Regions from separate parts of the Paenibacillus sp. B46(2026) genome, predicted to be linked through region 1. Evidence: predicted binding sites of a transcription regulator. Region 1 holds the regulator's gene; the other holds the start of a gene.
What was found. Region 1 encodes CtsR, which represses protease genes until heat stress. Its sites were predicted from a motif close to ATGGTCAATAAAGGTCAAACA; they were not measured.
Positions count from the first base shown of each region.

Region 1 (10,885 bases):
GGCTCATCGCATCCTGGGGCTGAAGTAGGTCCCAAGGGTTGGGCTGTTCGCCCATTAAAGCGGTACGCGAGCTGGGTTCAGAACGTCGTGAGACAGTTCGGTCCCTATCTGTCGTGGGCGTAGGAAATTTGAGAGGAGCTGTCCTTAGTACGAGAGGACCGGGATGGACGTACCGCTGGTGTACCAGTTGTTCCGCCAGGAGCACCGCTGGGTAGCTATGTACGGAAGGGATAAACGCTGAAAGCATCTAAGCGTGAAGCCCCCCTCAAGATGAGATTTCCCAGTATGTAAGACCCCTTGAAGACGACGAGGTAGATAGGCTGGGGGTGGAAGTGCAGCAATGCATGGAGCTGACCAGTACTAATCGGTCGAGGGCTTATCCAATATGCAAGTTGTAAATCGCAGGTTTCGTTTCGAATCTAGTTTTCAGAGAACAACACTCTGAAGATGCGCTGAACCATTCATCCACACAGCCGTGCCCGGACCGAATGGAACGCGAACGCATTTGTTATACAAATGCCCGTTTGGTGGCGATGGCGGAGGGGTTCCACACGTACCCATCCCGAACACGACCGTTAAGCCCTCTAGCGCCGATGGTACTTGGACCGCAGGGTCCTGGGAGAGTAGGACGCCGCCAAGCGAAGAACCACTGCCGATGATATTCGGTGGTGGTTTTTATTTGTTTATTTTAGGGGATGCGAAAGCATCTCTTATTTGACTTTGCAGGAATCCTCTGACACACTCATAGTGGATACATAGATTGCGTATCAGACTTTCATATGAAAATGATCTCAACATTCTAGAGAACGGGGTGCAGGATGAGATGGAAATTCAGAAATTGACGGTAAATGATTTTGAACCAGCGATGGCACTCTCCGAATATGCTTTTCAAGTGGTAATGAGTGAAGAACAAAAGGAAAAGCGGCGGAGTCAGTTTTCGTCACAGGATATATGGGGTGTATATGAGGATGGCCAGCTAGGAGCCAAACTTCACATTATCCCTTTTCAAACCTATATACATGGAAGATCGTTCGAGATGGGTGGTATTGCCGGTGTAGCCACCTGGCCAGAGTATAGACGCAAAGGTTGGGTAGCGGGTCTGCTGAAGCATGCGTTGGAAGAAATGAACCGTAACAAACAAAGTATCTCGTTCTTGCATCCATTCTCTTTTGGTTTCTATCGAAAGTATGGATGGGAGACCTATGTTGAATTTAAACGATATAAAGTGCCTACAGCACATTTGCCTTCGAAAAAAGCGACACCTGGGACGATTCGGCGTGGCGATCCGGGTCTTGGCATATTAAATCAAGTATATAGTACTTATGCTGAGCGTTATAACGGAACCTTGGTCCGGGATGATGCACGGTGGGAGAATTCAGTTCTTGTTAATGGGACCAGCCAGAAGGCTGTATATTACGATGAAGCTGATACAGCACAAGGTTATCTTCTGTATGAGGTAAAGGAAAAAAAGTTTACCATTAAAGAGATCATCTATCTGAATGAAGAGGCTAGGAAGGGGCTGTGGACCTTCATTGCCAATCATGATTCCATGATTGATGAAGTTACGTTGCAGGCACCAGCCAGTGATACGCTTGCTTTCCAATTGGATAACCCACGAATTCAACAGGAGATTGTACCTTATTTTATGGCACGCATCGTTAGTGTAGAGCAGTTTATATCTCAGTATCCATTTGCAAGCCAGGATTCACCGCTGCAGATTGTTCTTCAGGTAGAAGATGCCCACGCTCCGTGGAATGAAGGGGTATGGCAATTAAACGTGGCAATGAACGGAACGGCGTCCATATGGAAAAAATCTGAGCCAATCACTGATGATCAGACCATTAAGGTGGATATTCAGGCCCTCACTGCGGTGTTGATGGGATATCGCAGACCAACGGAAATGGCACGGATCGGAAGAATTCACGGACCGAACACAGCAATCAAGGATTTGGAACAAGCGATTCCTGAAAGGGAAACCTACTTGCTTGATTTCTTTTGATTACGATTTCTCTTCTTCATTTAACTTGATTAACTTATATAGAAATACGACGTTATTGTAAGACAAATGGACTTCTCCAGCAATTTTGGAGAGGTTTTTTTGTGTCTGGCGAATATTTCGTGTAAAATCGTAAAAAATGAATAGTGACCCCACTTGGCAAACCCACAAAATATGCTATAATGTATATAAAGTCAAAGAAAGTCAAAGTCAACTAAAGGTTTAATACTTAAGTAGCTTTCTTTCTGCAATCTGATGGATGAGCGCCAATATACGGGATTCATTTCATCGGAGGATCAAGGGAATATTAAAGGACCTTCGTGCTTCCTTCGCTCTCCTGTTGACGTCTGTGGAAGCAAGATTCGCTGTTTCCCTGATTGGTTAAATGGGTAGAGAAGGTGTACTCTGTGGGGGCGTGTGGGTCCTTATTGACTTAACGTTTCAGACAGTGGAGGATGATTGGATGCGTAATATCTCTGATATTATCGAACGATATCTGAAGAGTATTTTGCATGAAAGTCCCGAAGGAATGGTTGAAATTCAGCGTAATGATCTGGCAGATCAATTTTCATGTGTACCTTCCCAGATCAATTATGTCATCAGCACACGTTTTACCCTCGAGAAGGGATACCTGGTAGAGAGTAAACGTGGCGGTGGTGGTTATGTTCGCATACAGCGCATTGAATTACCGGCCCAATCAGCTCTGCATAATCATTTGCACCATAGTATTGGTGATGAGATCGGGCAGACTGCTGCCGAAGGTCTGATCTATCAACTGGAAGAAGCACGCTTCTTGAGCAAGCGGGAAGCCCGGTTGATGCGAGCTGCTGTATCTAGAGAGGTAATATTGGTCAAACTTCCTTACCGGGATCAAATTCGTGCCAGAATGTTGAAGGCGATGTTAATATCTTTGCTCGGTAAATGAAAACTATCGGGGTCAAAGGAGGTACATCATTATGCTGTGCCAAGAGTGCAATAAACGTCCGGCGACACTTCATTTTACGAAGATCGTGAATGGAGAGAAGACGGAATTCCATATTTGTGAGTCATGTGCCCGTGAAAAAGGGGAGATGATCCCTGGAACTGCAGGTGGATTTTCCATTCACAACTTGTTGTCCGGGTTGCTCGATTTTGATCCAGCTGGCAAAAGTGGATCTGCAGGATCACCACCTGCTAAAGCACTTCAATGTGAAGAGTGTGGTATGACGTATTCACAATTTAGTAAGATAGGCCGTTTCGGCTGCAGTTCATGTTATAAATATTTTGACAGCCGCCTGGACCCTTTGTTCAAGCGGGTTCATGGTAGTACGTCACATGTGGGCAAAGTGCCTGCACGTGCTGGTGGTCGCATCAAGGTGAAACGGCAAATTGCCGATCTGAAGCGTGAACTTCAGGAGAGCATCGCCCAAGAGGAATTTGAAGAGGCAGCTCAGATCCGTGACCAGATCAGGGAACTTGAAAAAGGAATAGCTCAGGAGTAAAGTTTTTCATGAGTAGGAGGGATGCGTAATGCCTAATCTGCGCTTTACAGAGAAGGCGCTCAGCGACTGGATGCGCAGTGATGCGGCTGATTCCGAAATCGTCATTAGCAGCCGTGTCCGGATCGCACGCAACCTTCAGCATGTTCCCTTTCCGATGTTGGCTTCCAATGAGCAATCGGAAGAGGTGCTGAATAAGCTGAGCGAAGTACTTCAATACGATGAAGTTCATACCTTTGGAGATTTTCATACGCTGAATCTGACCGATATTGGCGAACTCGACAAACGGGTGTTGGTGGAGAAACATCTCATTAGTCCAAGTCTTGCGAATGAATCCAGGAATGGTGCGGTTATTCTCAGTGAGGATGAGTCTGTCAGTATTATGATTAATGAAGAGGATCATCTTCGTATCCAGTGCCTCTATCCGGGGTTCCAGGTGAAAGAAGCCTGGGAGAAAGCTTCCGCAATAGATGATGCTTTTGAAGCGCATGTGGATTATGCTTTTGATGATCGCAGAGGATACTTAACCAGTTGTCCTACCAATGTAGGTACAGGTGTCAGAGCATCGGTTATGATGCACCTGCCTGCCCTGGTGATGACGCAGCAGATAGGCCGTATTTTAACCGCAGTTTCCCAAGTGGGATTGACGGTAAGAGGAATTTACGGCGAAGGCAGCGAAGCTATGGGTAACTTGTTCCAGATCTCGAACCAGATTACATTGGGACAGACCGAACAGGAAGTCATCGAGAACCTGCACGGTGTTGTGTTACAGATGATAGGTCATGAGCGTACAGCCAGAGAACGGTTAATGACCGATTCCAAACTTCGGATTACGGATCGTGTCATGCGTTCTTACGGCATATTGTCCCACGCATCCATTGTTGATTCAAAAGAAGCTGCACAGCGCTTATCGGATGTACGCCTTGGCGTAGATCTCGGTTTACTGGATGGACTGTCCATCACGGTAATGAATGAGCTGAATGTAATGACTCAACCGGGATTTTTGCAAAAAACATTCGGGGAAGATATGCGCACTGATGAGCGTGACATCTACCGTGCTCAGTTGATTCGTGATACGATCAATGCAGCGAAGCAGTCCTAGCTTAGCCTGATATTGTATTGAATTATGGTTTCATGCCGCATTGCGGCTTTTATATAATAAGGCATGTATGAATGCCGAATGACTTTATTCGCAGCAAGGCTGCAAACAAAAATGATATGAAGAATACGACGGGTATTGTTTGAATCCCCTCGTTTTATCCAAAACCATGGAGGTGCAGGAGATATGATGTTTGGAAGATTTACGGAACGGGCCCAAAAGGTGCTCGCACTCGCGCAGGAAGAAGCTGTCCGTCTCGGTCATAATAACATCGGTACTGAGCATATTTTGCTCGGCCTCATTCGTGAAGGCGAAGGCATCGCAGCCAAAGCACTGATCGGCCTGGGACTCGGATTAGAAAAAATTCAGGATGAAGTAGAAACGCTGATTGGCCGTGGCCAAGAGCAACCTACCAACATTGCATATACGCCACGTGCGAAAAAAGTAATTGAACTGTCGATGGATGAAGCTCGTAAATTGGGCCACACCTATGTAGGCACAGAGCATATCCTGCTCGGATTAATTCGTGAAGGCGAGGGTGTTGCAGCACGTGTGCTCAATAACCTGGGTATCAGCCTGAACAAAGCACGTCAACAAGTGCTGCAATTGCTTGGCAGCAGTGAAGCTGTATCCAGTCATAATGGAACACCTGCCAATGTAAGCACACCAACGCTGGACAGTCTGGCACGTGACCTCACGGCTTATGCCAGAGAGAACAACCTGGATCCGGTCATTGGACGTAGCAAAGAAATTGAGCGTGTCATCCAGGTGCTCAGCCGTCGTACCAAGAACAACCCGGTATTGATCGGTGAGCCAGGTGTAGGTAAAACAGCGATTGCTGAAGGCCTTGCACAAAAAATCATTGCGAATGAGATTCCGGAAACATTGCGCGACAAACGTGTAATGACCCTGGATATGGGTTCAGTAGTCGCTGGAACCAAATATCGTGGTGAGTTCGAAGATCGTCTGAAAAAAATCATGGATGAGATTCGCCAAGCAGGTAACATTGTCCTGTTTATCGACGAATTGCATACCTTGATTGGCGCAGGCGGAGCTGAAGGTGCCATCGATGCTTCTAACATTTTGAAACCGGCTCTGGCCCGTGGAGAATTGCAATGTATCGGTGCGACAACACTGGATGAATATCGCAAATACATCGAGAAGGATGCAGCGCTTGAGCGTCGTTTCCAACCGATTACTGTAGATCAGCCTTCTCCGGAAGAAGCGATTCAAATCTTGCACGGCTTGCGTGACCGTTATGAGGCGCATCACCGTGTGAAAATTACGGATGAAGCGATTGTGCAGGCGGTTAAACTGTCTGATCGTTACATTACAGACCGGTTCTTGCCAGACAAAGCGATTGACCTGATTGATGAAGCGGGCTCCAAAGTAAGATTGAACTCTTACACGATCCCACCAAACCTGAAACAACTGGAGAGCCGTCTGGAAGATATCCGTAAGGAAAAAGACGCTGCTGTTCAAAGTCAGGAGTTCGAAAAAGCAGCTGCTCTGCGTGATACGGAACAAAAAATCCGTGAAGAGCTGGATGTAACGAAGAACCAGTGGAAAGAAAAACAAGGTCGCACGGATTCCGAAGTAACACCTGAGGATATCGCACAAGTGGTAGCTAACTGGACAGGAATTCCGGTGAACAAGCTGAAAGAAGAAGAGACACAACGTCTGATGAATCTGGAATCGATTCTGCATGAACGTGTCATTGGCCAGGATGAGGCCGTGAAGTCTGTCAGCCGTGCGGTTCGTCGTGCTCGTGCTGGATTGAAAGATCCAAAACGTCCGATGGGTTCATTCATTTTCCTCGGTCCTACAGGGGTAGGTAAAACGGAGTTGGCTCGTGCTCTGGCTGAAGCGATGTTTGGCGATGAAAATGCAGTAATCCGGATTGATATGTCCGAGTATGGCGAGAAGCATTCGACTTCCCGACTCGTCGGAGCGCCTCCGGGATATGTTGGATACGAAGAAGGTGGTCAGCTGACAGAGAAAGTTCGTCGCAAACCATATTCCGTAGTCCTGCTCGATGAGATCGAGAAAGCACATCCGGAAGTATTCAATATCTTGCTCCAGGTGCTTGAAGATGGTCGTCTCACGGATTCCAAAGGTCGCGTGGTTGACTTCCGGAATACGCTGATTATCCTGACATCCAACGTGGGTGCCGAAGCGATCAAACGTAACTCTACACTTGGCTTCACAGCGGTTGTGGATGCAGGTGCGGATTACGATAACATGAAGGGTAAAGTCATGGATGAGCTGAAGAAAAGCTTCCGTCCAGAGTTCCTTAACCGGATTGATGAAATTATCGTCTTCCACTCTCTGGAACAGAAACACATTGCAGAGATTGTTACCCTCATGAGTGAGGAACTTCGCAAACGACTACGTGAATACGAGGTTGATTTCGAACTCACCGACAATGCCAAGGATTTCCTTGCCAAAGCCGGCTTCGATCCAGCTTACGGTGCGCGTCCGCTTCGTCGGGCGATCCAGAAGCATATCGAGGACAAATTGTCTGAAGAGTTGCTTACAGGTAACGTAATCAAAGGGGATTCATTACTCATTGACGAAGAGAATGGTGCACTGTCTGTAACGAAAAAAGACGTGGTTGTTCCTTCGAACGAGGAAATCGAAACCAAATAATATACAGCAAGCTTTGGAGTTAAACTTCAGCTTGTATTGATCCCTAATCCTTCTCGGCTTCGGCCGGGGAGGATTTTTTGCACTTTGGACAGAAGTCGGACATGATTATGTCAGGAACATGTGTAAACTTTGCGATAATCCTTTACGAAAAATCTCAAACAATGGTAAACTTTTAGTAACCCTGCACGTCAGGGAGTTTGGGTAAAATTCGTCGAATAATGCAAAATGCTGTTATAAAACTAAATTATAGGAGTGCTGAAGTGGCCAAAGTTAAAACCAAGTTTCAATGTACGGAATGCGGCTATGAAGCCCCCAAGTGGTACGGTAAGTGTCCGGGTTGTCAGTCATGGAATTCAATGGTGGAAGAAACAGAGACGGTGGTCAAAACACAAGGGAGAAATTCTCCCCTGTTTGACAGTAAAGATAAACCGCTTCCTATCATAGATATAGATAGCGGTCAGGAACCGCGTGTACAGACTGGAATCGGAGAGTTGAACCGGGTATTGGGTGGCGGAATCGTTCCAGGTTCACTCGTTCTGGTGGGTGGAGATCCGGGTATCGGTAAATCAACGTTGATGTTGCAGACGTCCCATGCTTTAACGCATTCGGGTTTGCGTGTGTTATATGTTTCCGGTGAGGAATCAGTCAAACAAACCAAATTGCGGGCGGACCGTCTCGGGGCACTATCTGCCGAGTTGTATGTACTGTGTGAAACCAATATGGAACGTGTAGAGGAAGCGGTGGATCAGATCCAGCCGCATTTTCTTGTCATCGACTCCATCCAGACGGTATATCTTCCCGAAGTTACCAGTGCACCAGGTAGTGTAGCACAGGTAAGGGAATGTACGTCAAGGTTCATGCGGATTGCCAAAGGCAGAGGCATTGCAACGGTTCTTGTGGGGCATGTTACCAAAGAAGGTGCCATTGCCGGTCCACGTATGTTAGAACATATGGTGGATTGCGTGCTTTATTTTGAAGGAGAACGGCATCATACGTATCGCCTGCTGCGTGCGGTGAAGAACCGTTTTGGTTCCACCAATGAGATTGGTATTTTCGAAATGGGCGAGGATGGACTTCGTGAGGTGGGTAATCCGTCCGAACTCTTTTTGTCGGAACGTCCACTAGGTGTAGCAGGCTCAACAGTAGTCGCCAGTATGGAGGGTACACGTCCTCTGCTCGTGGAATTGCAGGCATTAATCTCAACCACCCATTTCCCTTCTCCCCGCCGTATGGCAACAGGGGTAGATCTGCATCGATTAAATCTGATCATTGCAGTGCTGGAAAAACGGATGGGCATGTTTTTACAGACCCAGGATGCGTATCTGAACGTGGCTGGTGGAGTAAGGCTGGATGAACCCGCTGTAGATTTGGCGGTTGCTGTCAGCATTGCATCCAGTTTAAGAGATGTACCGACCAAGCCGGACGACGTCATCTTTGGCGAGATCGGTCTGACAGGTGAGGTTCGAGCCGTATCACGGGCAGAACAACGAGTGAAGGAAGCCGCAAAGCTGGGCTTCAAGCGAGTCATTTTACCGGAAAAAAGCTTAAAGGGCTGGAAACATCCTCGCGGGATACAACTGATCGGTGTGAATACCGTGGCAGATGCACTAGCGGTTGCTTTAGATTAGGGGGCATAACAAGATGAAAGATTCGAGCCAACTGGATAATATGAACGAATTATTAAGGCTGATCGCACCAGGTACACCTTTCCGCGAAGGTCTGGAAAATGTGCTGCGCGCCAAAACGGGCGCACTGCTTGTTGTAGGATACAGCCCTGAAGTAATGGAAGTGGTGGATGGGGGATTCTCGATTAACTGTGATTTCTCCCCGAACTATCTGTACGAACTCGCCAAGATGGATGGTGCGATTATTCTTAGCGAGGATTTGAAGCGTATTCTTTACGCCAATACCCAGTTAATCCCGGACTCCTCGATCTCTTCGTCAGAGACGGGGATTCGTCACCGGACGGCAGAGCGTGTAGCGAAGCAAACGGGTAAATTGGTCGTATCCATATCACAGCGCCGGAATATCATTACCTTGTATCAGGGAACACTTCGGTATTCCCTCAAGGAAATCGGGGTTATTTTGACCAAAGCGAATCAAGCGATTCAAACCCTGGAGAAATACAAAGCGGTATTAACACAGTCCCTTACGAATCTGAGTGCTTCGGAATTTGAGGAATTGGTAACGATTCCTGAAGTGGTCAATGTGATTCAGCGTACCGAAATGGTGATGCGGATCAAAACCGAAATCAAACGATACATTCATGAGTTGGGGAATGAGGGACGACTCATCTCCATGCAAATGGAAGAACTTGTGGGTACAACGGAAGAAGAGGCTTGGTTGCTGTATAAAGACTATGCCCGTGACGACAGTGATGACAAAATCCGTGAAATTATCGTGGGACTGAAAAGATTGTCAGACGATGAATTGCTGGATGCACATCATATTGTCCGTCTGCTCGGCTATCCTTCTTCAGCGGCTACTTCTGAGGATTCGGTTGCACCTCGCGGATTCAGGGTATTAAATAAGATCCCCCGCCTGCCCAATGTCATTATCCATAACCTGGTGGATCAATTCGAGCAATTGCCTCATGTGATTATGGCTACAATAGAAGAACTGGACGAAGTGGACGGTATCGGTGAAGTTCGTGCCCGGACCATTAAGGAAGGCCTTAAACGTTTGCAGGAGCAGATGTTTATCGATAGACAGATGTAAGGTTTGCCTATATAAAGGCTTGAAATGGATGAGGTGAAACAACGATGCTAACCAGATTCATTCCGAATCTCTTTACCCTGGGTAATCTGTTTCTTGGAATGATGGCAATTTTGCTTGCGATTGATGGAAACTACAGTTTGGCTGCCATTATGGTCATTGTAGCGATGCTGCTGGATGGTTTGGATGGCCGAGTGGCACGTGCGCTCAATGCCCAAAGTGAATTCGGCAAGGAACTGGATTCCTTGTCTGACATGGTTTCCTTTGGTGCAGCACCAGCACTGATCATATTTATGGTGTCGTTTCAAGATTCAATGCCGATCCTCGCCTGGGTCGCAACAGCTGCTTTTCCGATCTGTGGAGCTATTCGTCTTGCACGGTTTAACGTTCGTCCGGGAATTCCCGGCTACTTCACAGGTCTGCCGATTCCGGCAGCCGGCGGGGTGCTGGCCACACTGTCCTTGTTCAATAAGGATATCGGTCCGGTCAGCATGATGATTGCTACGTTGCTGTTATCTTACCTGATGGTGAGTTCGCTTAAATATCCCAATTTCAAAAAGGTGGGTTTGCCACGCAAGGCAATCTGGATTGCACCATGGGTTGTGTTATTTGCGATAGCCGTAGCTGTTATTTTCCCGGAGCAGTTATCCAAATTGATCTTTATTCCGCTGGTGTTATACGCTTTGTATGGCATGAAGCACAATGTGCGAACAGCGGCCTCGCGTAGTCGAGCGAAAAAGCGCAAGGATGAGAAATCTTCCCGTCCTTCCGATCGTTAAGTATGGAGCACAGACATTATACAAAGAAAGCACGTACTCTCCCGAACAGGAGAATGCGTGCTTTTTGCTTATTCAGATCTATTTACGTAAAAGAAACCCTTACGAACGACATACATATCTTCTTACGACAGATTAAACATCCCTAACGTCGAACACTTCTGTGATTCGT
Region 1 is NZ_CM165907.1:6,005,823-6,016,707, reverse strand. Features, by position in the region: rRNA gene AC1S8V_RS26770 (23S ribosomal RNA) at 1-384, shown strand, start outside; rRNA gene rrf (5S ribosomal RNA) at 524-640, shown strand; gene AC1S8V_RS26760 (GNAT family N-acetyltransferase) at 824-1,999, shown strand; gene AC1S8V_RS26755 (CtsR family transcriptional regulator) at 2,460-2,921, shown strand; gene mcsA (protein-arginine kinase activator protein McsA) at 2,953-3,477, shown strand; gene mcsB (protein-arginine kinase McsB) at 3,506-4,576, shown strand; gene AC1S8V_RS26740 (ATP-dependent Clp protease ATP-binding subunit) at 4,760-7,222, shown strand; gene radA (DNA repair protein RadA) at 7,483-8,850, shown strand; gene disA (DNA integrity scanning diadenylate cyclase DisA) at 8,864-9,940, shown strand; gene pssA (CDP-diacylglycerol--serine O-phosphatidyltransferase) at 9,985-10,716, shown strand; gene AC1S8V_RS26720 (nucleoside triphosphate pyrophosphohydrolase family protein) at 10,839-10,885, opposite strand, start outside.

Region 2 (10,885 bases), 1.1 Mb from region 1:
GCTTTTTTGGAGTTTACAACACAAAAAGACAGACCTGGAACTGGTCTGTCTTTAATCTGTTCAATAAGCTTATTTTTTAAGGTTGTAGAATCCTTTGAGACCATTGTATTGAGCCAGTTCACCCAGTTGATCCTCAATGCGGAGCAATTGGTTGTACTTCGCAATACGGTCTGTACGGGAAGGAGCACCCGTTTTGATTTGACCTGCGTTTGTAGCAACAGCGATGTCAGCAATTGTGCTGTCTTCGGACTCACCGGAACGGTGGGAGATTACAGCTGTGTATCCTGCACGTTTAGCCATTTCGATTGCATCAAATGTTTCAGTCAATGTACCGATTTGGTTAACTTTGATCAGGATGGAGTTACCGATGCCTTCATCGATACCTCTGCCCAGACGCTCAGTGTTTGTTACGAACAGGTCATCACCAACGAGTTGTACTTTGTCTCCCAATTTCTCAGTGAGCAATTTCCAACCATCCCAGTCGTCTTCGGACATACCGTCTTCGATTGTGATAATTGGGTATTTCTCAACCCATGAAGCCAGAAGGTCAACATATTCAGCGGAAGTGTAAGATTTACCTTCGCCAGCAAGTGTGTATTTACCATCTTTGTAGAACTCAGTGGATGCTACGTCCATACCCAGGAATACGTCAACGCCTGGTTTGTAACCAGCTTTTTCAATAGCTTCGATGATTGTAGTGATTGCTTCTTCGTTTGAACCAAGGTTCGGTGCGAAACCACCTTCGTCACCTACAGCTGTGTTCAAGCCTTTGGAGCTCAGTACGGATTTCAGGTTGTGGAAGATTTCTGCGCCTACGCGAAGAGCTTCTTTGAAGCTTGGTGCTCCAACAGGAAGAACCATGAACTCTTGAACGTCGATGTTGTTGTCAGCATGCTCACCGCCGTTGATGATGTTCATCATTGGAACTGGCAATGCTTTAGCGTTGAATCCGCCCAGGTAAACGTACAATGGCAGGTCCAGAGCGTCAGCAGCTGCGCGAGCGACTGCCATGGATACAGCCAGGATTGCGTTAGCACCCAGTTTACCTTTGTTTGGCGTACCATCCAAAGTGATCATCAATTTGTCGATACCCAGTTGATCCAATGCATCCATACCAATAACTTCTGGAGCGATTGTTTCGTTTACGTTTTTAACAGCTTGCAGAACGCCTTTACCGAGGTAACGGGATTTGTCGCCATCGCGAAGCTCAACTGCTTCGTGGGCACCAGTGGATGCACCGGATGGAACGATTGCGCGTCCGATTGCGCCGGACTCCAGGTATACTTCAACTTCTACTGTAGGGTTACCGCGGGAGTCGAGGACTTCGCGAGCGTACACGTCAGAAATAATAGTCATTTGTGATAATCTCCTTTATAGTTGGGATTTAATTTTTGGACCACCTTGTGTTTGCCCTTATTTCACTACGTCAGCAGAATCGTCTTCCGATCGCTGTTATCCCCTGATTTCTTTGAACTTATTTTCATAAGTTGAAATCATGTGATAAAGGCGAACGCGTTGCTTCTTCAGACTATTTCTGCTTACCTTCGTTCAATGTGCAAACGCCAAACTGCCCAATTTATATATGTTGTTGCGTAACTTATTTACGGGAAGCAATAACGGATGTACCTGTCATTTCTTCCGGTTTAGGCAATTGCATCAGGTCAAGGATCGTTGGCGCGATATCCGCCAGGATTCCGCCTTCACGCAGGGTTACATTGGCATCCGTAACGATGAATGGAACCGGGTTCGTTGTATGAGCTGTGAACGGACGTCCTTGCTCATCGAACACCATATCCGCGTTACCATGATCCGCAGTGATCAGTACAACGCCGCCTTTGGCAAGTACTGCATCCACAACACGACCCATGCACTCATCTGTTACTTCAACTGCTTTGATGGTAGGCTCCAGCATACCGGAGTGTCCAACCATATCAGGGTTAGCAAAGTTCAGAATGATGGCGTCATGTTTGTCTGCTTCGATCTCGCGAACACATGCGTCAGCCACTTCATACGCGCTCATCTCTGGTTGCAGATCATACGTTGCAACTTTTGGTGAGTTAATCAGCACGCGAGTTTCGCCCGGAAGCTCCACATCACGACCGCCGCTGAAGAAGAAGGTAACGTGCGGGTATTTCTCCGTTTCTGCAATACGCAGTTGTTTTTTATTGTTCTGTACCAGAACTTCACCCAACGTGTTGTCGAGGTTCTTCGGCGAATAAGCCACATAACCTTCAACCGTCTCGCTGAACAAAGTCAAACAAACAAAGTGCAAGCCCACAGGGAACTTCGGACCACGATCGAAACCGCGGAAATCCTGGTTCGTGAATACTTGCGACAACTGGATTGCACGGTCAGGACGGAAGTTGAGGAAGATGACGGAATCGCCGCTTTCCACCAAACCTACCGGCTCACCATCCGCTTTGACGATAACCGTTGGTTCAACGAATTCATCAAATACGGATTTCTCATACGATTCTTCAACTGCTTTGAGTGGGTCAGTGTATTTCGGTCCATCTCCATAAACGATGGCGCGGTATGATTTCTCAACCCGTTCCCAACGTTTGTCACGGTCCATCGCGTAATAGCGACCTTGAACCGTTGCGATTTGTCCTACACCAACTTCTTCAATCTTGGCGATCAGCTTCTGCATGAAGTCTCTACCACTGTCTGGCATAACATCACGGCCATCCATGAAGGCATGAATATATACATCGTTCAATCCTTCTTTTTTAGCCAGATCCAGCATAGCAAACAGGTGGTCGATGTGACTATGTACGCCGCCATCGGACAACAAACCGTAGAGATGAAGTTTTTTACCGCTTTGTTTCGCTTCGCGAACCGCTTTGACAAGTGTTTCATTGTCGTAGAACTCACCGTCGCGAATGGATTTGGAGATACGGGTCAAATCCTGGTATACGATCCGGCCGGCACCAATGTTCAGGTGACCTACCTCGGAATTTCCCATTTGCCCTTCTGGCAAACCTACAGCTTCACCGCAAGCAGTGAGCGTTGTATGTGGGAATTGGCTCATGAAACGGTCATAGTTAGGTTTCTTGGCTTGCGCTACCGCGTTACCTTCCACCGTGTTACGCAGACCGAAGCCATCCATGATGATCAGTGCTACAGGTTTTGGAGCTGTCATCTTACTTCGCCCCCTCAACAAGCGCGATGAACGAAGCCGGCTGCAAGCTGGCACCGCCAACAAGCGCGCCGTCGATGTCGCTTTGTCCGAGGTATTCTGTTACGTTTTCCGGTTTAACACTGCCGCCGTATTGAATACGAACTGCACTCGCAACCGTCTCGTTGTACAGATCCTTCACCAGCGTACGGATGTAAGCAATAACTTCATTCGCATCTTGGGAAGTGGAGGATTTACCTGTACCAATCGCCCAGATTGGCTCATAAGCGATAACGACTTGTGCCGCTTGCTCTGCAGACAGACCTGCCAAAGCAGCTTCTGTTTGCACTTTGCATACGTCTTTCGTTTGGTTCGCTTCGCGCTCTTCAAGCGTCTCACCAAGGCAAAAGATTGGAGTCAATCCGTGACGGAATGCTGCATGCAACTTTTTATTGACAGTCTCATCGGTTTCCGCAAAATATTGACGGCGCTCCGAGTGACCGATAATGACGTAATCCACACCCAGGTCTTTCAGCATTACACCGCTGATTTCACCTGTGAATGCACCGTTGTCTTCAAAATGAAGATTTTGTGCACCAATTTTGATGTTTGTGCCTTTAACGGCTTCTACCAGGGATGGCAGATTTGTAAACGGTGCGCAGATTACAGTTTCCACGCCTTCAACTTCCGCTTTTCCTTTAACTTCCTGAATGAAGTCATTGGATTCGGAAACCGTTTTGAACATTTTCCAGTTACCTGCGATAATCGGTGTTCTCATGGGTTTCAACTCCTTCATGCTATAGACTACTAAAACTTACTTGTCGTTCAATGCCACTACGCCTGGAAGTACTTTGCCTTCCATGAACTCGAGCGATGCACCGCCACCTGTAGAGATGTGGTTCATTTTGTCAGCCAATTTGAACTTCTCAGCTGCTGCTGCGGAGTCACCGCCACCAATTACAGTGTAAGCTTCTGTCTCTGCGCAAGCTTCTGCTACTGCACGAGTACCGTGGGAGAAGGGCTCGATTTCAAATACGCCCATTGGTCCGTTCCATACAACCAATTTGGAGTTTTTGATCACGTCAGCATAGATCTCACGTGTTTTAGGACCGATGTCGATACCTTCCCAATCTGCTGGGATGCCGTCGATGTCAACGATTTGTGTGTTTGCTTTCGCACTGAAATCGTCAGACACTACGATATCTACCGGCAGGTAGAAGTTTTTGCCCAATTTTTTCGCTTTTTCGATGAAACCGAGAGCAACATCAAGTTTGGAATCATCCAGCAAGGATTGTCCAATTTCATGTCCTTGTGCTTTGAAGAACGTGTAAGTCAGACCACCACCGATGATCACGTTGTCTGCAATGTTCAGCAGGTTGTCGATTACATCGATTTTGTCCTTAACTTTGGATCCACCAATGATGGCTGTGAAAGGACGCTCAGGGTTGGAGATGGCTTTACCCAACACTTCAAGTTCTTTCTCCATCAACAAACCGGACACTGCTGGCAGCAAGTGAGCGATTCCTTCAGTCGAAGCGTGTGCTCTGTGAGCTGCGCCAAACGCATCGTTAACGAAAACGTCAGCCAGTTCAGCAAATTGTTTTGCCAGTTCCGGATCGTTTTTCTCTTCGCCTGCGTGGAAACGAACGTTTTCAAGCAACAATACGTCGCCATTGTTCAGTTCAGCGATTTGAGCTTTAACAGCATCACCAACAGAATCGTCAGCTTTAACAACGGTTTTACCCAGCAATTCAGACAAACGCTCAGCTGCTGGAGTCAAACGCAAGGATTCAACCACTTCGCCGTTTGGACGACCCATGTGGCTTGCCAAAATGACTTTAGCGCCTTTTTCAATCAAGAAGTTGATTGTAGGAAGCGTTGCACGAATACGTTTGTCATCTGTAATTTTACCATCTTCGAGCGGCACATTGAAATCTACACGGACAAAAGCCCGTTTTCCTGTCAATTCGATATCGCGTACACTTTTTTTGTTCATCTGTATTTCCTCCGCACCCATGTATTTGGTGGACCAATCAAGAGCTAAAATCTCTTGTCAATCCTGGTGTTTTTGAGAAATTTGCAAAATGTAGATATATAAAGAGCGGAAACAATATAGCATCTGTTTCCGCTCTATGTTATTGCAGATATTACTTAATCATTTTTGCAAAGTGCTCCAACGTGCGAACCAATTGTGCAGTGTAGGACATTTCATTGTCATACCAAGCTACAGTTTTAACCAATTGTTGGTCGCCAACAGTCAGAACTTTAGTTTGAGTTGCATCAAACAGGGAACCGAAAGTGATTCCTTGGATATCGGAAGATACGATTTCGTCTTCTGTGTATCCGAAAGTTTCTGGATCGGAAGCTTCTTGCATAGCTGCGTTAACTTCTTCAGCAGTTACTTTTTTGTTCAGAACAGTTACGAGCTCAGTCAGGGAACCAGTAGCTACTGGTACACGTTGAGCTGCACCATCAAGGATGCCTTGCAGTTCTGGGATTACCAGACCGATTGCTTTAGCAGCACCAGTTGTGTTAGGGATGATGTTTTCAGCTGCTGCGCGAGCACGACGGAAGTCACCTTTAGGGTGTGGAGCATCCAACGTGTTTTGGTCGCCAGTGTAAGCGTGAATTGTAGTCATCAAACCTTGAACGATTCCGAATTTGTCTTGCAGCGTTTTTGCCATAGGTGCCAGGCAGTTTGTTGTGCAAGATGCGCCGGAGATTACAGTTTCAGTACCGTCGAGGATTTCATGGTTTACGTTGTAAACGATGGTTTTCATGTCGCCAGTAGCTGGTGCGGAGATAACAACTTTCTTAGCTCCACCTTTCAAGTGTTTCTCAGCTGCTTCTTTCGTTGTGAAGAAACCAGTACATTCCAGAACGATATCTACGCCCAGGTCGCCCCAAGGAAGTTCTTCCGGGTTACGGTTAGCCAATACTTTAACTTCTTTGCCGTTTACTTTGAAGAAGCCATCGTGTACTTCAACATCGCCATCGAAGCGACCTTGAGTTGTATCATATTTGAGCAAATGAGCCAGCATTTTAGCGTCAGTCAAGTCGTTGATTGCTACTACCTCGATGCCTGCTACATTTTGAATACGGCGGAATGCCAAGCGTCCAATACGTCCAAAACCGTTAATACCTACTTTAATCATGAGTAAGTTCCTCCCAAGTTTTGATTAATTTTTTATGAAACTTATATATTCAAGACAGACGGTAAAGTCCGTCAAGACAACAATGGTTGAGGTGAAAAATAAACTTTTATTCCAATTCAGCAACGATGACTTCGGCAGCAGCCTCATCAATAATCAGAATATCTTCCTGACCAAATCGCAACACGGAATGTATAGCAGCAGCTTTGCTTTTGCCACCTGCAATTCCAATCACAACATCGGTTCGTTCAATATCCTGAAGTCGCATACCCAGTGTAAGCATGGTATGTACCACCTTACCCTGATCGTTAAAGTAATAACCGAAAGATTCAGATACAGCTCCTTGCTCCTGAAGTTCATCTATAATCTCCGTCGCAAGTTTACGTCTTGTCGCCATCTCCACGGCATCACCAATTCCATGAATAACAATCCGCGATTTCCGAATCAGCTGCAGAATCTCCTGAACACTGGGGTCCTGGATTAATGATTCATAGGCATGATCACTAAGCAAATCCGGTACATGCAGGAGTTTGTATTGCGCTCCTACCCGTTTTGCCATTGTGGATGCGATCGTATTCGCCTGAATTTCAAGGCTTTCTCCTAGTCCACCGCGTGCCGGTACGAACCAGACACCTTTGAGAGATGTTGGTGGATTAAGTTGCTCTGCGACTTCGGCCGTTGTTGATCCGCCAGTAACGGCGACAACGTCGTTGTCACTCATGATATTGCCGAGAGCCTTCGCTCCGGCTCTGCCCAGTTCCCTTTTGGCAAACGGAGATACGTCCGAATCACCAGGAACCACAACTACCTTTTGCAGACCGTAGGCTTGCTTGATGCGCTCTTCCAGCTCGGATAATCCGAACAACTCTTTGGCTACGGGCTCTAACTGCTGCAGCAAATCATACCCTGCCTCGCTGATCTTCATTCCTGCACTGTCAATTTCAATAAGTCCCTGAGCCTTTAACAGATCGGTCTCAGCCCTCAGAACCCGCTCGGTCATCTGCATGGAATTAGCTAACGTTCTTCGTCCGATCACATCCGATAACATGATCTGTTGCAGAATCGTATACCTCTTTTTCAAGATATCCATGAGATCAGGCAGAAGCTGCTTTTGTACTTCTAAAATCGTTCGCATGCTTTCCACTCCCGCAAGTTCTCGTTCCAAGCTCTCTTTCGTGGCCCTAAAACGTCCCGGGTTAACTTTTTAAGTCCCACGTCTATTCTACCTAAAACTGACGTGACATGCAAGTGTTTCAACGTGTTATTTCGACACGCTTCTACCGTTTGTACGCGCCTATTTTCACAATCCTAGACTTCACCTGATCAAGGACTACCTTACGCATACCATATATAGAAGAAATAAATTATTCTCATCTACATATCGCTCAGAATTACATTTCATACGGCATGTCCAAAACCTCTATTAGCATTTACATAAATGCGCTCTTTATCCATTCTTCTTCATCATGATCATTTTTAGCTCAATCCAAACCACATCCACAATGAACTGCTTGCAATTAAATATTTCATGAGCTATAATCAGTATTGCTGTCACATAATGTGCGCCCGTGGTCCAATGGATATGACGTAGGCCTCCGAAGCCTGAGATCCAAGTTCGATTCTTGGCGGGCGCGCCATTTTTTATTTAACAGCTCATAACCCTTTTAACCCATGAAACCGGAAAGGTTTCTTTTTTTTGTAAGTTAGTTTGACTTTCTTTGACTTTTTGTTTGGAATTGTTTATTATGTGGGTAATACGGTAACAGTTTAAGTAGAAACACCAATAACATTTACATTCCGAGGAGGTTTTTCACGTGAGTTTTATTCCAATGGTCGTTGAACAGAGCAACCGGGGTGAGCGCGCCTACGACATCTACTCCAGATTGCTGAAGGATCGTATTATTTTCCTTGGTAGCGATGTTAATGACGTAGTGGCTAATGCCATTATGGCACAGATGTTGTTCCTGGCTGCGGAAGATCCGGAGAAAGACATTCACTTATACATCAACAGCCCAGGCGGATCGATTACAGCTGGTATGGCCATTTATGATACAATGCAATTCATCAAACCGGATGTATCTACCATCTGTGTAGGTATGGCGGCTTCCATGGGTGCATTCTTGTTGAATGCCGGTGCAAAAGGGAAACGTTTTGCGTTGCCTAACAGTGAAATCATGATTCACCAACCACTTGGTGGTGCTCAAGGTCAAGCTTCCGACATCGAAATCCGCGCTCGCCGTATCCTGAAAATGCGTGATACCTTGAACCGCATCATCTCTGAGCGTTCAGGTCAACCGCTGGAGCGGATTGAGAAAGATACAGATCGTGACTACTTCATGAGTGCTGCTGAAGCTGCCGATTACGGTATCATTGATAAAGTTATTGAAAACGTAGGTTCCCAAGGCATCTAAGTGTAATGTAGACACGGTCTACGCGTTAACATATCAACACCTAACGTAATCAGCAACACCTCATTGTGTTGTCTATACGGGAAGAAGCCCTCATCATAATCATGATGAGGGCTTCTTTTTTTCATTTTATAAGAAAGATAACTGAAGAGTGCATAATAATGATTCTTTATTTGGTTCCCGTTACATTACTGAAAGGTTCTGTGCCTTTAGGGAGAAGCTCTTTGTACGTAAATGGCATTTCAGGGAATCCCTCTGCGTATGCCGTATATTCATACAACTGGAAGAACACAACTACACCCGTTGGTGTCACATAGAAATCTTGATCTTTATTCAATCCTTTGTAACCGTCGAGGTACCCGCCGCGGGCTTTCAGTTGTTCACCCACTTTTTTACTCAACGTCTCGCGCATGGTTTTGTTATTTTGCAGCACATCATCTAACGTAAGCTCCTTGCCTGTGTCCAGTGCAAAGGTGTGGCCCGTACGGTATGTCATCCCATGAGCGCCAGCATAATCTTGGTATCGTTGTGTAATGAGTCCCAGCACGCCTTTTTCGTTGTACGTCACTACATAAGAGCTCTCAAATGCATATGGACGATTAGCTGTTGCACCGCCGAATTCAGATGTCTGTTTTTTAAAGTCAGCTACATAAGCATCCACTTCGTCTTTCAGCACTTTGTTGATCGCCGCTTCAGCTTCTTTGCTGGCAAGTCCACTCACCTGTGGATATTGAACATCTACTTCAGCATTTTTCACAGTGACATTAACTGTTGCCGCTTTAATTTTAACGTTATTTTGTTTCACCTTGCTGAGTGTCAACGTTTTTGTTTTGCCATCCCAATTTCCCTGTACACCCAGATAATCTCTCATTGCTGAGAATGGGATATATAATCTGCCGTTGATCAGCTTTGCGTCCACTTGAGGATAATAGTTGTTAATTCGAACACTCGGCTCGCCATCCAATAGGCTGATCGTCATCGTGTTATTGGCTGCTGTCAAAGCGTACTCTTTGGTTTTCGCATCATATTTCAGCGTTCCACCTGCCACATCTTTAACTGCCGTAAGAGATACCCAAGTTGAGCCACCTTGAAGAAGTCCTTTTTGAGTCAGTGTTTTTCCACCCGATTTCAGAGTTACCTCAGCCGGGGTTGTCACTTTCGAGGATACCGATGCTGCCTGAACCGAACTATCCTGCCACACCGAACCGCTACCTACAATAATTCCTGCTGCAAGCAGCGCACTTGTCCATTTTTTCCATGATGTCATATATAAAACTCCTCTCTGAATTCACAATTAGGGATCATTGCGTATGTAATCCTGACCTGATCGCATATCTCATACGCTCACCTCTCTATTATAATTAACCCGATTTCGGAAAGGTTTACAGCTCGAGTTACAATGTTGATGATTATCAGACGGAAAAAATAACGGGATATGACCTTTTTGTCACGAACAACTGTACAAAAAAGATACCAAAAACAGCATTTCATGCAGCTTCTAAAAGGGACACCCCTATCTAACTTCATCAAAGTTTGCTTTTCCAACAAAAAAAAGACTCTGTCCACAGGACAAAGTCTTTGTCATTATTTCGTTGTACCCTTCAAATGACACTTGAAAAGGTTACTTGAGCTTACAATCTAGTTCAATCTTGTTTATTTCATTTCATAAGTGATATTCAGGATTGTGCTCACTTTAACCTGGCCTGTTTCAATCTCCGTACCACCTGCTGTATCTTGTGCTTTGGACATCAACGCCTCACTTGCATAGAACACAGGCACATTAGCATCACCTTGGCTTACGGAAAGAACAGCACCGAGTTGACGTTTAACTGCTTTTGCAATAGCTCCAGCTTTCACATCTGCATTGGCAACAGCTTTCTCAATCACTTGAGACTCATAACTTTCCGGATTTTCTACAGTAAAGCGCACATTCTCAATATTGTTGGCACCCGCACCCGAAGCAGCATCAAGCAGCTCGCCGATCTTGTCCATCTCACGATATGTGACTGTCAGCGTATGATGCGCTGTGTATCCTTTAATTTGTTGTCCGTCTTTTTCGCTATACGTGTAGTTGGGTTGTACAGAGAACTGACTCGTTTGAATGTCATCTGCACTGATCTTCCACGTATTCTTTAGCAAGTTGGTTACTTTGGAAACTTTAGCAGCATTGGCTTTTTGGGCAGATGCAGCTGTCTCCGCAGTACTGT
Region 2 is NZ_CM165907.1:181,190-192,074, reverse strand. Features, by position in the region: gene eno (phosphopyruvate hydratase) at 70-1,356, opposite strand; gene gpmI (2,3-bisphosphoglycerate-independent phosphoglycerate mutase) at 1,598-3,142, opposite strand; gene tpiA (triose-phosphate isomerase) at 3,144-3,896, opposite strand; gene AC1S8V_RS00915 (phosphoglycerate kinase) at 3,933-5,114, opposite strand; gene gap (type I glyceraldehyde-3-phosphate dehydrogenase) at 5,266-6,273, opposite strand; gene AC1S8V_RS00905 (sugar-binding transcriptional regulator) at 6,380-7,405, opposite strand; tRNA gene AC1S8V_RS00900 (tRNA-Arg) at 7,833-7,907, shown strand; gene clpP (ATP-dependent Clp endopeptidase proteolytic subunit ClpP) at 8,085-8,681, shown strand; gene AC1S8V_RS00890 (stalk domain-containing protein) at 8,848-9,945, opposite strand; gene AC1S8V_RS00885 (SIMPL domain-containing protein) at 10,332-10,885, opposite strand, start outside.
Region 2: a site for CtsR is predicted at 7,976-7,996, ahead of clpP (ATP-dependent Clp endopeptidase proteolytic subunit ClpP). Genes of this name have one in related genera too.